DNA from 3 places in the Brevibacterium sanguinis genome. Region 2 is predicted to be linked to each of the others. Evidence: predicted binding sites of a transcription regulator. Region 2 holds the regulator's gene; each other region holds the start of a gene.

Region 1 (3,275 bases), on a different contig from region 2:
CGAGCTCCTTCGTGCACATGATCTCGATGACCGTGGTCCTGCCCTCGTTCATCTGCGCATCGACGGCCCGCTGCAGTGCAGGGCCGACGTCCTCGAGCCTGTCGACGACGATCCCATCGGCGCCCATGCTCTCTGCCATCGCCGCGAAGCTCTCCCCGTTGTCGAGCTCACCGGCGATGAAGCGGCGACCGTAGAACTCGACCTGGTTCTTCTTCTCCGCACCCCACTGGCGGTTGCGGAAGACGACCGCGGTGACGGGGATGTCATGGCGGACGGCGGTGAGGACCTCGACCATGCTCATCGCCCAAGCGCCGTCACCGGCATATGCGATGGCCGGGCGCTCCGGAGCGGCTCGCTTCGCGCCGATGATCGTCGGCAGCGCATAGCCGCAGTTGCCGAAGCTCATCGGGGCGAAGAAGCTGCGCGGACGCTCGAACCGCAGGTAGCTGTGCGCCACCGAGTTGATGTTGCCGATGTCCGTGGAGACCATGACGTCGGCGGGCATCGCCTTCTCGAGCTCACGCAGCACCTGACGCGGATGGAGCCAGTTGCCCTCCTCCTTCTCCGCTTCGTCGATGACGTCGAGGGAGAACTCGTCCTTCTCATGGGTCCAGGAATCGAGTTCGGCCTCCCAGGCCTCCTTCTCCGCGCGGATGAGATTCGCCCGCTCGTCCTTGGTGGCGTCGCTGATGACGGTCTTCTCGTTGAGGCGCCCGAGGAGCTCGGCGGCCACGGCCTTGGCATCGCCGCAGATGCCGACGTCGATCTTCTTCACCAGTCCGAGCATCTTGTGGTCGGCGTCGACCTGGATGATCTTCGCCTCCGTGGGCCAGTACTCGAACTGGTACTGCGGGAGCGTGCCGAACGGTCCGAGGCGGGTGCCGAGCGCGAGGACGACGTCGGCCTGATTGAGCAGGGTCATTCCCGCCTTCGACCCCTGGTAGCCCAGAGGGCCCGCCCACAGCGGATGGCTGGCGGGGAACGAATCGTTGTGCTGGTAGCTGTTGACCACGGGTGCGCCGAGGCGCTCGGCCAGGGCGATGCACTCCTCGACTCCGTCGGCCATGACGACTCCGCCGCCGGAGATGATCACCGGGTTCTTCGCCTGGGCCAGCAGCTCTGCGGCATCGTTGAGGCTCTGTTCGCCGCCCGCACCGCGATCGATGCGCTGGGGCTGCGGGATGTCGGGGGCCGCCTCGCCGTAGAAGTAGTCACGGGGGATGTTGAGCTGGGTGGGCCCGATCTCCGACTGGGCCCGGTCGAAGCAGCGGGCGGTGAACTCGGCCATCCGCGCGGGGTTCGTCACGTGGCCCTGGTACTTCGTGAACTCCTGGAACATCGGCAGCTGATTGGCTTCCTGGAATCCACCGAGCCCGATCGAGTTAGTGCCCGCTTCGGGCGTGACGATGACGACCGGGGAGTGCGCCCAGAAGGCCGCCGCGATCGCGGTCACGCAGTTCGAGATGCCGGGCCCGTTCTGCCCGATGACCACTCCGTGGCGGCCGGATGCCCGAGCGTATCCGTCGGCCATGTGGGCCGCGCCCTGTTCGTGGACGACCGGAACGAAGTCGATGCCGGCCGGCGCGAAGATGTCCATCGCGTCCATGAATGCCGATCCCATGATGCCGAACACATCGGTGACGCCGTTGGCCACCATGGTCTCGACGAATGCCTCCGAGGAGGTGATCTTCTGCGGTTTCGGAGCGTGTTCGGGTGCGTCGACCTCGGTCCGATCAGCGAGTTCTGTCATGCCAACTCCTCCTTGAGGTTGGGAAGACCACGTCTTCGAGGTCTCGTTTATTCGTTCAATTCGGATGAAAAAGTTGAACACTTAGAACACTAGGCGGTGGCGGGCGACCGCGTCAATACGTGTTCCGGTTATTATTCTGTTTGGTATGATTTTCCGAGACACCAAGGAGGGCGTGCTCATGGACAATCTCGCGGAACCGGGCCTCGGCGCCGAACTCTCGCTCGTCGGGGAGACGCCGGCGCTGCGCCTCATCTCGCTGCTCGAGCTGATCTCGACGCGCGACGAGATCTTCACCCTGCAGTCCCTCGTCGTGCAGACCGGACTGCCCAAGCCCACGCTTCACCGCATGCTCCAGCAGCTCGAGGGCGCCGGTCTCATCACCCGGCACAGCGACGGCCGGCATTATGGAACGGGTGCGCGCCTGCGGCGCATGGCCGAGGACATTCTGCTCAACGACACACGGCACGGGGCTCGTCGCGCGATCCTGGCCCAGCTCGCCGAGGATGTCGAGGAGAGCTGCAACCTCACGACGGTCGCCGGCAGCGACGTCATCTACCTCGACCGCGTCGAGACTCAGCACCCCCTGCGGGTCCACCTCGAAGCGGGAGCCCGCGTGCCGATCCACGCATCGGCCAGCGGGAAGATGATCATGTCCCAGTACGGTGAGACTCAGCGCCGCCGTCTGCTGGCCGGGTCGCAGCTGCCGGCCTTCACCCCACACACGATGACCGATCCGGACCGCATCGACGCGGAGCTCACCGAGATCAGGGAGCAGGGATTCGCCGTCGACCGCCAGGAGTACCTCGACGGACTCGTGTGCCTGGCCGTGCTCGTCCCCGGAGAAGCGGGGAGGTCGAATCAGTGCGTGGCCATTCAGGCCCCGGTGCTGCGGAAGTCCGAGGACGATCTCGTCGCTCTCCTGCCGCTGGTGCAGGCCGCAGCCGAGAAGATCTCCCGCATCGACGACATCGACCGCAGCACCGAGATCGCCTGATACGACCACGAATGCGTCGCCGGAGCGGACCGCCTCTCGCCTCGGGGAACGCCAGACGAAGGGAGCGCCGACCATGCGCACCGCCACGGATCCGCTCAGCACCATGTCCGACCCCACGCCGGCCGGGGACTCGATCACCTGGGAATCCGCCCGTCGGCTCTTCGGCCTCGACAGCGACCTGCAGGTGCCGCGGCTGACCGGCGACGACAGCCTCGTCCCGGACATCGATCCGAACTACCGCTTCGACCCGGAGGTGACCCGGGCCGTCCTCGCGGGGTTCATCCACAATTCGCGCGTCCTCATCCAGGGTCTGCACGGCACGGGAAAGTCCACGCACATCGAACAGGTCGCGGCACGGCTCAACTGGCCGGTCATGCGGATCAACCTCGACGGTCAGATCTCCCGCACCGATCTCGTCGGCAAGGACCAGGTCGTCATCGAAGACGGCCATCCGCGCACCCGCTTCGAGGACGGCATCGTCCCGTTCGCCCTCGGCCGACCGATGGCGCTGATCTTCGACGAGTACGACGC
Region 2 (3,275 bases):
CACCTCGGCGGCGACGGATGCGGCGTCGAGTTCGAACTCCTCGTCACGGGAGGCCGCCACCCAGGTCGCGCCGGTGCCGGTCGTGATGAGCGGGTGCATCGAGTAGCTCGGGGTGAAGCCGAGAGCGGTGCGTCCGGGTCCGCCGAAGGCCTGGACGATGTGGGAGAGGACCTCGTTCGAGCCGTTGGCCGCCCAGATCATCTCCGGGACGAGGTCGACCGAGCCAACCGCCCGTTCGTTGACGCCGTCGAGGTAGGTGACGAGGTGCTCACGCAGCGCCGTGAATTCCCTGTCGGGGTAGCGGTTGAGTCCGGCGAGGTGGCCGTCGACGGCCCGGCGCATCGCCTCGGTGACGACCTCGGGGATCGGATAGGCGTTCTCGTTGACGTTGAGCTGCACCGGAACGTTGAGGTGCGGAGCGCCGTAGGGCTGCTGACCGACGAGGTCGGAGCGGACCGGCAGAGAGTCGATGTTTCCCACACACCGATTTTAGCGCTGGGGAACGTCGAGACTCTGCCCGGGGTGGACGACGGGGCTGTCGAGGTGGTTGAGCTCGACGATGTCGGCGACGACCTCACGGGTGTCGCGGTCGAGGCCGAGGTTCGAGGCCACGGTCCACAGCGACTCGCCCTCGCCGACGACGACGGCGTCAGCGGCGACTCCGACGACCTCTCCCTCAGCGACCGCCTCGGCGGTGAACGTCTGGGTGGAGATGAAGAGCGTTCCGCCGATGATGGCGAGAGCGCACAGGGCGGTGCGGAGCAGGCGCACGGCGCGGCGGCCGCGGACGGTCAGACGCATTTCGTGATTCTTCTCAGACATCGCTTTACCTCTTTCTTCGTACGATTCCACCCGCAATGGGTAGAACGTCTGTTCTATTCAACATGCCAATCGAACAAATGTCCAGTCCATCTCGAACATTTATGAGACAATGAGCGAGAACCAGCGTTGTTGATCGATCTCGAACAACCATCCCAGGCGGCACTGACACGAGATCTCTCGAAGCGCTTCGACCGGTGGGATTAGAACGAAGGGGAAGAGGCAATGGTGCAGAACAAACGAGGCAGAGGCAGGCCGCGCAACGAGGATGTGGCCAGCGAGATCGCGGCTGCGCGCAGCGAAGAGGACGAGGTCGAGATCCCCGACGGGCCGACCGGAGCCGGCGACTTCCGGCTCTCCCCCCGGCAGCGGCTCGTCCTCGAGACGATCGAACGCGCCGTCGTCACCAACGGCTACCCGCCGAGCATGCGCGAGATCGGCGAGGCCGCGGGGCTCGCATCGCTCTCGAGCGTGGCGCATCAGCTCTCGCAGCTCGAGCGGCTCGGCTATGTCCGTCGCGACCCCAAGCGCCCCCGGGCGATCGAGGTCGTCAATCCCTTCGAAGAGGAGGAGGCGGAGCGCGCGAAGTACGAAGAGCTTGCCAACAACACCGTCCAGGTTCCGGTCGTCGGCCGCATCGCCGCCGGTGGTCCGATCCTCGCCGAGCAGGAGGTCGACGACGTCTTCTCCCTGCCGACGCAGGTCGTCGGCTCCGGCGAGATGTTCCTCCTCAAGGTCGTCGGCGATTCGATGATCGAGGCGGCCATCTGCCACGATGACTGGGTGGTCGTGCGCAAGCAGCACACCGCTGACAACGGGCAGATCGTCGCCGCCCTCCTCGACGGCGAGGCGACGGTGAAGACGCTCAAGCGCAAGGCCGGGCGCCAGTGGCTGCTCCCGCAGAACAAGGACTACGACCCCATCGACGGCACGTATGCGCAGATCATGGGTCTCGTCGTCGCCGTCATTCGCCGCCTCTGAGAGCTGTTACCGGGCACGGCCTGCGCGGAGCGACTGCGCATATCGCGGGCGCTATCTGCAGAGTTCGGTTGCTCGAGCACTGCCTGCGCCCGGCGACGATTGCCCCCGACCGGTCACGGTCGGGGGCACTCGTGCGTTCCGCAGGGTCCCTGGGCGCGGACGACCGCCTCGGCGGCAGGGCACGACCGCCTCGGCGGGTTCAGATTTCGAACCCCGCACACGCAGCCGCACAGACAACCCGTGCACGCGGTGGATCAGCGGCTCCGCGTAGGGGGTGCGAAGCTGCGCGGTGTGTGTGCCACTCCGGGTTGTGCGTGCGAAGCTCCGCGACGGATCTGCGGCGCCGCGGTGGTCGTCGCGCTCCGGGTGCCCTTCGACCGCCTCGGCGGGCTCAGATTTCGAATCCCGCACACGCAGCCGCACAGACAACCCGTGCACGCGGTGCGTCAGCGGCTCCGCGTAGGGCCTACGAATCTGGACGGTGCATCAGCGGCTCCGCGGTGGTCGTCGCGCTCCGGGTGCCTTTCGACCGCCTCGGCGGGCTCAGATTTCGAATCCCGCACACGCAGCCGCACCGACAACCCGTGCACGCGGTGGATCAGCGGCTCCACGTAGGGGGTGCGAAGCTGCGCGGGGTGACTGCCACTGAGGGTTGTGCGTGCGAAACCGCGCGACGGATCTGCGGCGCAGCCGAATCAGAGACTGGGATCGTTCACAGACCGTTCTGCACATCGGTCAGGGAGTCGGCAGTCGGATAGCCCTGCGTCGAGTCGCCCATTCCGAGCAGAAAGACCAGGGTGAGCACCATGGCAGCACCGCCGAGAACGAAGGCCACAACTGGCCAGACGTTGAGATAAGTGGCGCCCATGAGCAGCCCGATGCCCCCGGCGGCGAAAAGGGCGAGACCCGTGAGGAGACTCGCCAGCCAATGTTTCCGCTGGGGCTTCTTCTTCCGTTTGCGCGCCATGGCGCGAACTGTACCACCCGGCCCCGCGGACCTCATCCCTTGGCTGCGTCGTCGTCCTTCGCGTCGGCGAGCCGGCCGAGGGCGGTGCGAACGAGCTGCGCGTCGGTCGTCGGCCACATCTGCGGCATCGAGTTGACGAGGTAGCCGGCGTACCGGGCCGAGCGCAGCCGCGAGTCGAGCACCGCGACGACACCCTTGTCAGCTGTCGAGCGGATGAGGCGTCCGGCGCCCTGGGCCAGGCGCAGAGCGGCATGCGTCGCGCTCACCGCCATGAACCCGTTGACACCGCGCTTGTCGGCGTCGCGGGCCCGCGCCTGCATGAGCGGATCGTCCGGACGCGGGAAGGGGATCCGGTCGATGATGACGAGCCGGTTCGTCCTCCCGGGCACGTCGACGCCCTGCCACAGTGACATCGTCCCGAACAGACATGCCTCATCGTCGGCGGCGAACCGGGAGACGAGCGACGGCAGACCGTCCTCGCCCTGGAGGAGGATCGGAACATCGACCT
Region 3 (3,275 bases), on a different contig from region 2:
ATCCGTGCGATGCGCTGTCCCGTGGTCTCACCGGTGACCAAGCGAACGATGGGGAGCTGACCTTTCATTGCGCCTCCTTGGGTTGCGCGTCAGCGCAGGCACCGAGGCGGCGGTGCGCGACGGTGGTCACTGCACGGACTGACGGTGCTGTGGGAACTGACGGCTCTGTGCGGAACTATCGGCTCTGTGGGAACTGATGGGTCTGTGCGGATCTGACGGCTCTGTGCGGGCGGCGAGCCGCGCAGGCCAGCGCGGACGACGTGCACAGATGTGCCTCAAGCCGAGCCTAGACCGCCGGAACGGAGATTTCAGGAAAGGGCCACCTGAGTTTTCGTGAACCCTGGGTGGTCTCGGTGTGCGCGGTGGGTGGTCTCGGCCTGCGCGGTGGGTGTTCGGAGGTGGTGGTGCGGGGTCGGTGTTGGGGTCGGGAGGGAGCGCGAGTCGGGAGTTGGCGTCTGGGGTGGCGGGGAGTCGTGGGTGGAGGGGAGTCGAGGATGGATGCGGAGTCTGGAGATGGGCGAGGCCGGGACGGAACTGCTCGGAGCTCAGGGGCGGGGCGGTCGGCGCAGCGAACCGAGGGTGAGTGCGGTGGCCCAGGGGCGGACGCGGCGGTGGGTGCGGCGGACCGGGACGGTGGGCGCGGTCGGCGCGGCGAACCGAGGGTGCGGTCGGCGTGGGGCGGTGATGTCGGGTGAAGTCGTTGCGAGTTCGATGAATTCCCGACCGCGTACGTCCGTGACCAGCGACTTCTGTCGGCAGGCGGAAATCACTGAGTGAATGAATTCATTGTGAAAAAAAGATCGAATAAATTGGGAACAGACTGTTGTGCATGTCACACTCGCGGAGTAGAATCAGACCAACAACGATGAGCGTTGGCGAACGGATCAGGAGTCATGACACTCACCCCGGACAGGCAGAACCACGGGAACGGCGACCGTGCCCGTACGTCGCCTGCGGGGAAGCGGGGATCCGCGTCGAAGCGACCGGGTTCATCTGGGCCGAGTTCTTCTGGGCCGGGTTCATCTGGACCGGGGTCATCCGCAGGCGGCTCGAGTCGACCGACCGGAGCTCCGGAATCGCTGTTCGACCAGCTCAGGGATGCCGGACTCGACCTCAGCGGCAGCATCCACGCCGAACTCTTCGAGGAGATCCCGGCCGTACCGGAAGCTGAGGGTCCAGCGTCGCCTGAGACGTCGATCGCTGAGGCTTCGATCCAGGAGACTCCGGTCGAGGGGGCTCCGTTCGATGGGAATCCGGTCGGCGAGGTTCCCGTCGTTGACGCTCACATCGACGAGGCTCAGATCGGCGAGGCTCAAAGTGATGCGACTCCGGCCGGGGAAGCCCCCGGCGCTGAGGAGCCCGATGACTCTCCCGGTGCCAACGATCCCGATGACTATGGGCATCGCCGCAGCGCAGCGCTCGCGGCCGACGTCTCGGCGCTGTCGGTCGACGAAGACGTAATCGGCCCGGGACCCATCGATGACGACGACCCGGCTGCGGCGGTCGCCGACATGGCTGACACGGGGAACGTCATCTCCGCCTCGCAGAATGCCACGCTCGACACGGGGAACGCCACGTCTGACTCGACGCGCTCTATGCCGGACACGAGGAAGCTGAGCCGGCATCCGCTGCTCACCGATGCGGCCTGGTCCCGTCTGTCCGAGTTCGCGCCCGAAGTCCTCGACAGCATCACGAACCTGACCCGGCTCGAAAGCGAAGTCCGCACCTTCGAACGGCCGGTGGGCCCCGACGACGCGGTGATCCTCGCCGATGCGCTCGAAGCGATCAACCGCGTCAACGCCTCACTCAACGCCGTCACCCTCGCCATCTTCCAGCGAGTCGGAGTGCCCACGGACTTCGGCGCGAAGACGACGAAGGCACTCGTCAAGGATCGTTTGGGACTGTCGGACCAGGAGGCCTATCGGCGCACCGAGGCGGCGAACAACCTCGGCGGACGCGTCGACCTCTCCGGTCAGCCGATGCCGCCGCTGGCCCCCAAGGCCGCAGACGGCCTCCACGAGGGAGTCCTGTCGGCGAACCAGGCGGCGGTCATCGCCGAATGCATGAAACGACTGCCTGCCTGGGTGAGCGCCGAACTGCGGGCCGAGACCGAGGAGCGACTGGTCAAGGAAGCGCCCAACGTCCGCGTCTCCGACCTGCGCGAGATCTTCCAGCGCATGCTCGACATCATCGACCCCGACGGCAAGGAGCCGTCCGAGGGACGCGACCGGTCGGACTACTCGGTTCATCTGCGCGCTCGCCGCAACGGTGACTGGGAGCTGTCGGGTCGGCTCGACCCGATCACCGGCGGCCTGCTCAACGGCCTGCTGACCTCGAGAATCGAGTCATGCCGGACAACCGGCGAGCAGGGCGGCGCGGATGCAGCGAGCGGTCAGGGCGACGCCGGCAGGAATGGCGACGCCGGCAGGAATGACGACCCCACCAGTGATCGCGATGCCAGCCGAGATGGCGGCCTCGGCAGCAGCGGGTTCCCCGGCACCGAGGCGGCCGGCGAGGAGTCACCCAGCGCCTTCGACGTGCTCGATGCGGTGCTCTCCGGCGACCGGCACGATGCGCCGCTGTTCGCTCAGGACGGCACCGGCCAGCGACTTCCGGGCACGGGCACCAGTGCCGATGCCTCGGGAGGAACGGCTGCGATGGCAGGTCACGGCGGTGCGGACGGCAGCGCCTATGGAGTGCGCAGCGACGGCACGACGGTGAGCACGATCGACGCTCAGCCCTCGGCCCGCCGGTGGATCTACGAACGATTCGCCTCCCTGATCGGCAAGATCGAGATGAATCGCCCGAATTCGGGCGCGAGGTACTCGCTCGTCGTCACGGCGAAGGCCGAGGATCTCGCCTCGAGAACTGGCCAGGGCAAGACCGGCACCGAGAATCCGGTGCCGATGTCCGAACTCACCTCCTCCGGACTCAACGGCAGAGTGTTCTTCCACCTCATGAGCGACTCGGCCAAGACGGTGCAGGTCGCCACCGAGAAGCGCTTCGCCGACGAGAAGCAGACGGCGATCATCACGGCGAGGGATATGGGATGCACTTTCCCGGGCTGCGATGCACCGCCGGGGTGGTGCGAAGTCCACCACATCGTGCCGTGGATCGACAACGGCATCACCGACATCAACAACCTCACACTGGCCTGCGGAGCACACCACCATCTCATCGACAGATCCGATTGGCACGCAGTGATGCTCACCAGCGGGCAGCCGGCGTGGGTGCCACCCGCCTCGATCGACCCGGAGCGACGCCCCATCCTCCAT

The links. The regulator LexA, encoded in region 2, represses DNA repair genes until DNA is damaged. The targets are predictions, from matches to a motif close to TCGAACANNTGTTCGA.
Region 1: a site for LexA is predicted at 1,774-1,789, ahead of xsc (sulfoacetaldehyde acetyltransferase). Genes of this name have one in related genera too.
Region 3: a site for LexA is predicted at 1,450-1,465, ahead of ABD154_RS08405 (HNH endonuclease signature motif containing protein). Genes of this name have one in related genera too.

What each region holds. Positions count from the first base shown of each region.
Region 1 covers NZ_BAAAMB010000009.1:263,463-266,737, reverse strand. Annotated here, with positions in the region: gene xsc (sulfoacetaldehyde acetyltransferase) at 1-1,750, opposite strand, end outside; gene ABD154_RS11510 (IclR family transcriptional regulator) at 1,896-2,744, shown strand; gene ABD154_RS11505 (AAA family ATPase) at 2,848-3,275, shown strand, end outside.
Region 2 covers NZ_BAAAMB010000016.1:269,760-273,034, reverse strand. Annotated here, with positions in the region: gene ABD154_RS17250 (histidinol-phosphate transaminase) at 1-480, opposite strand, end outside; gene ABD154_RS17245 (LysM peptidoglycan-binding domain-containing protein) at 490-801, opposite strand; gene lexA (transcriptional repressor LexA) at 1,045-1,800, shown strand; gene ABD154_RS17235 (hypothetical protein) at 2,513-2,767, opposite strand; gene ABD154_RS17230 (ATP-dependent DNA helicase) at 2,800-3,275, opposite strand, start outside.
Region 3 covers NZ_BAAAMB010000007.1:30,149-33,423, forward strand. Annotated here, with positions in the region: gene ABD154_RS08395 (FMN-binding glutamate synthase family protein) at 1-68, opposite strand, end outside; gene ABD154_RS08400 (hypothetical protein) at 1,035-1,403, opposite strand; gene ABD154_RS08405 (HNH endonuclease signature motif containing protein) at 1,512-3,275, shown strand, end outside.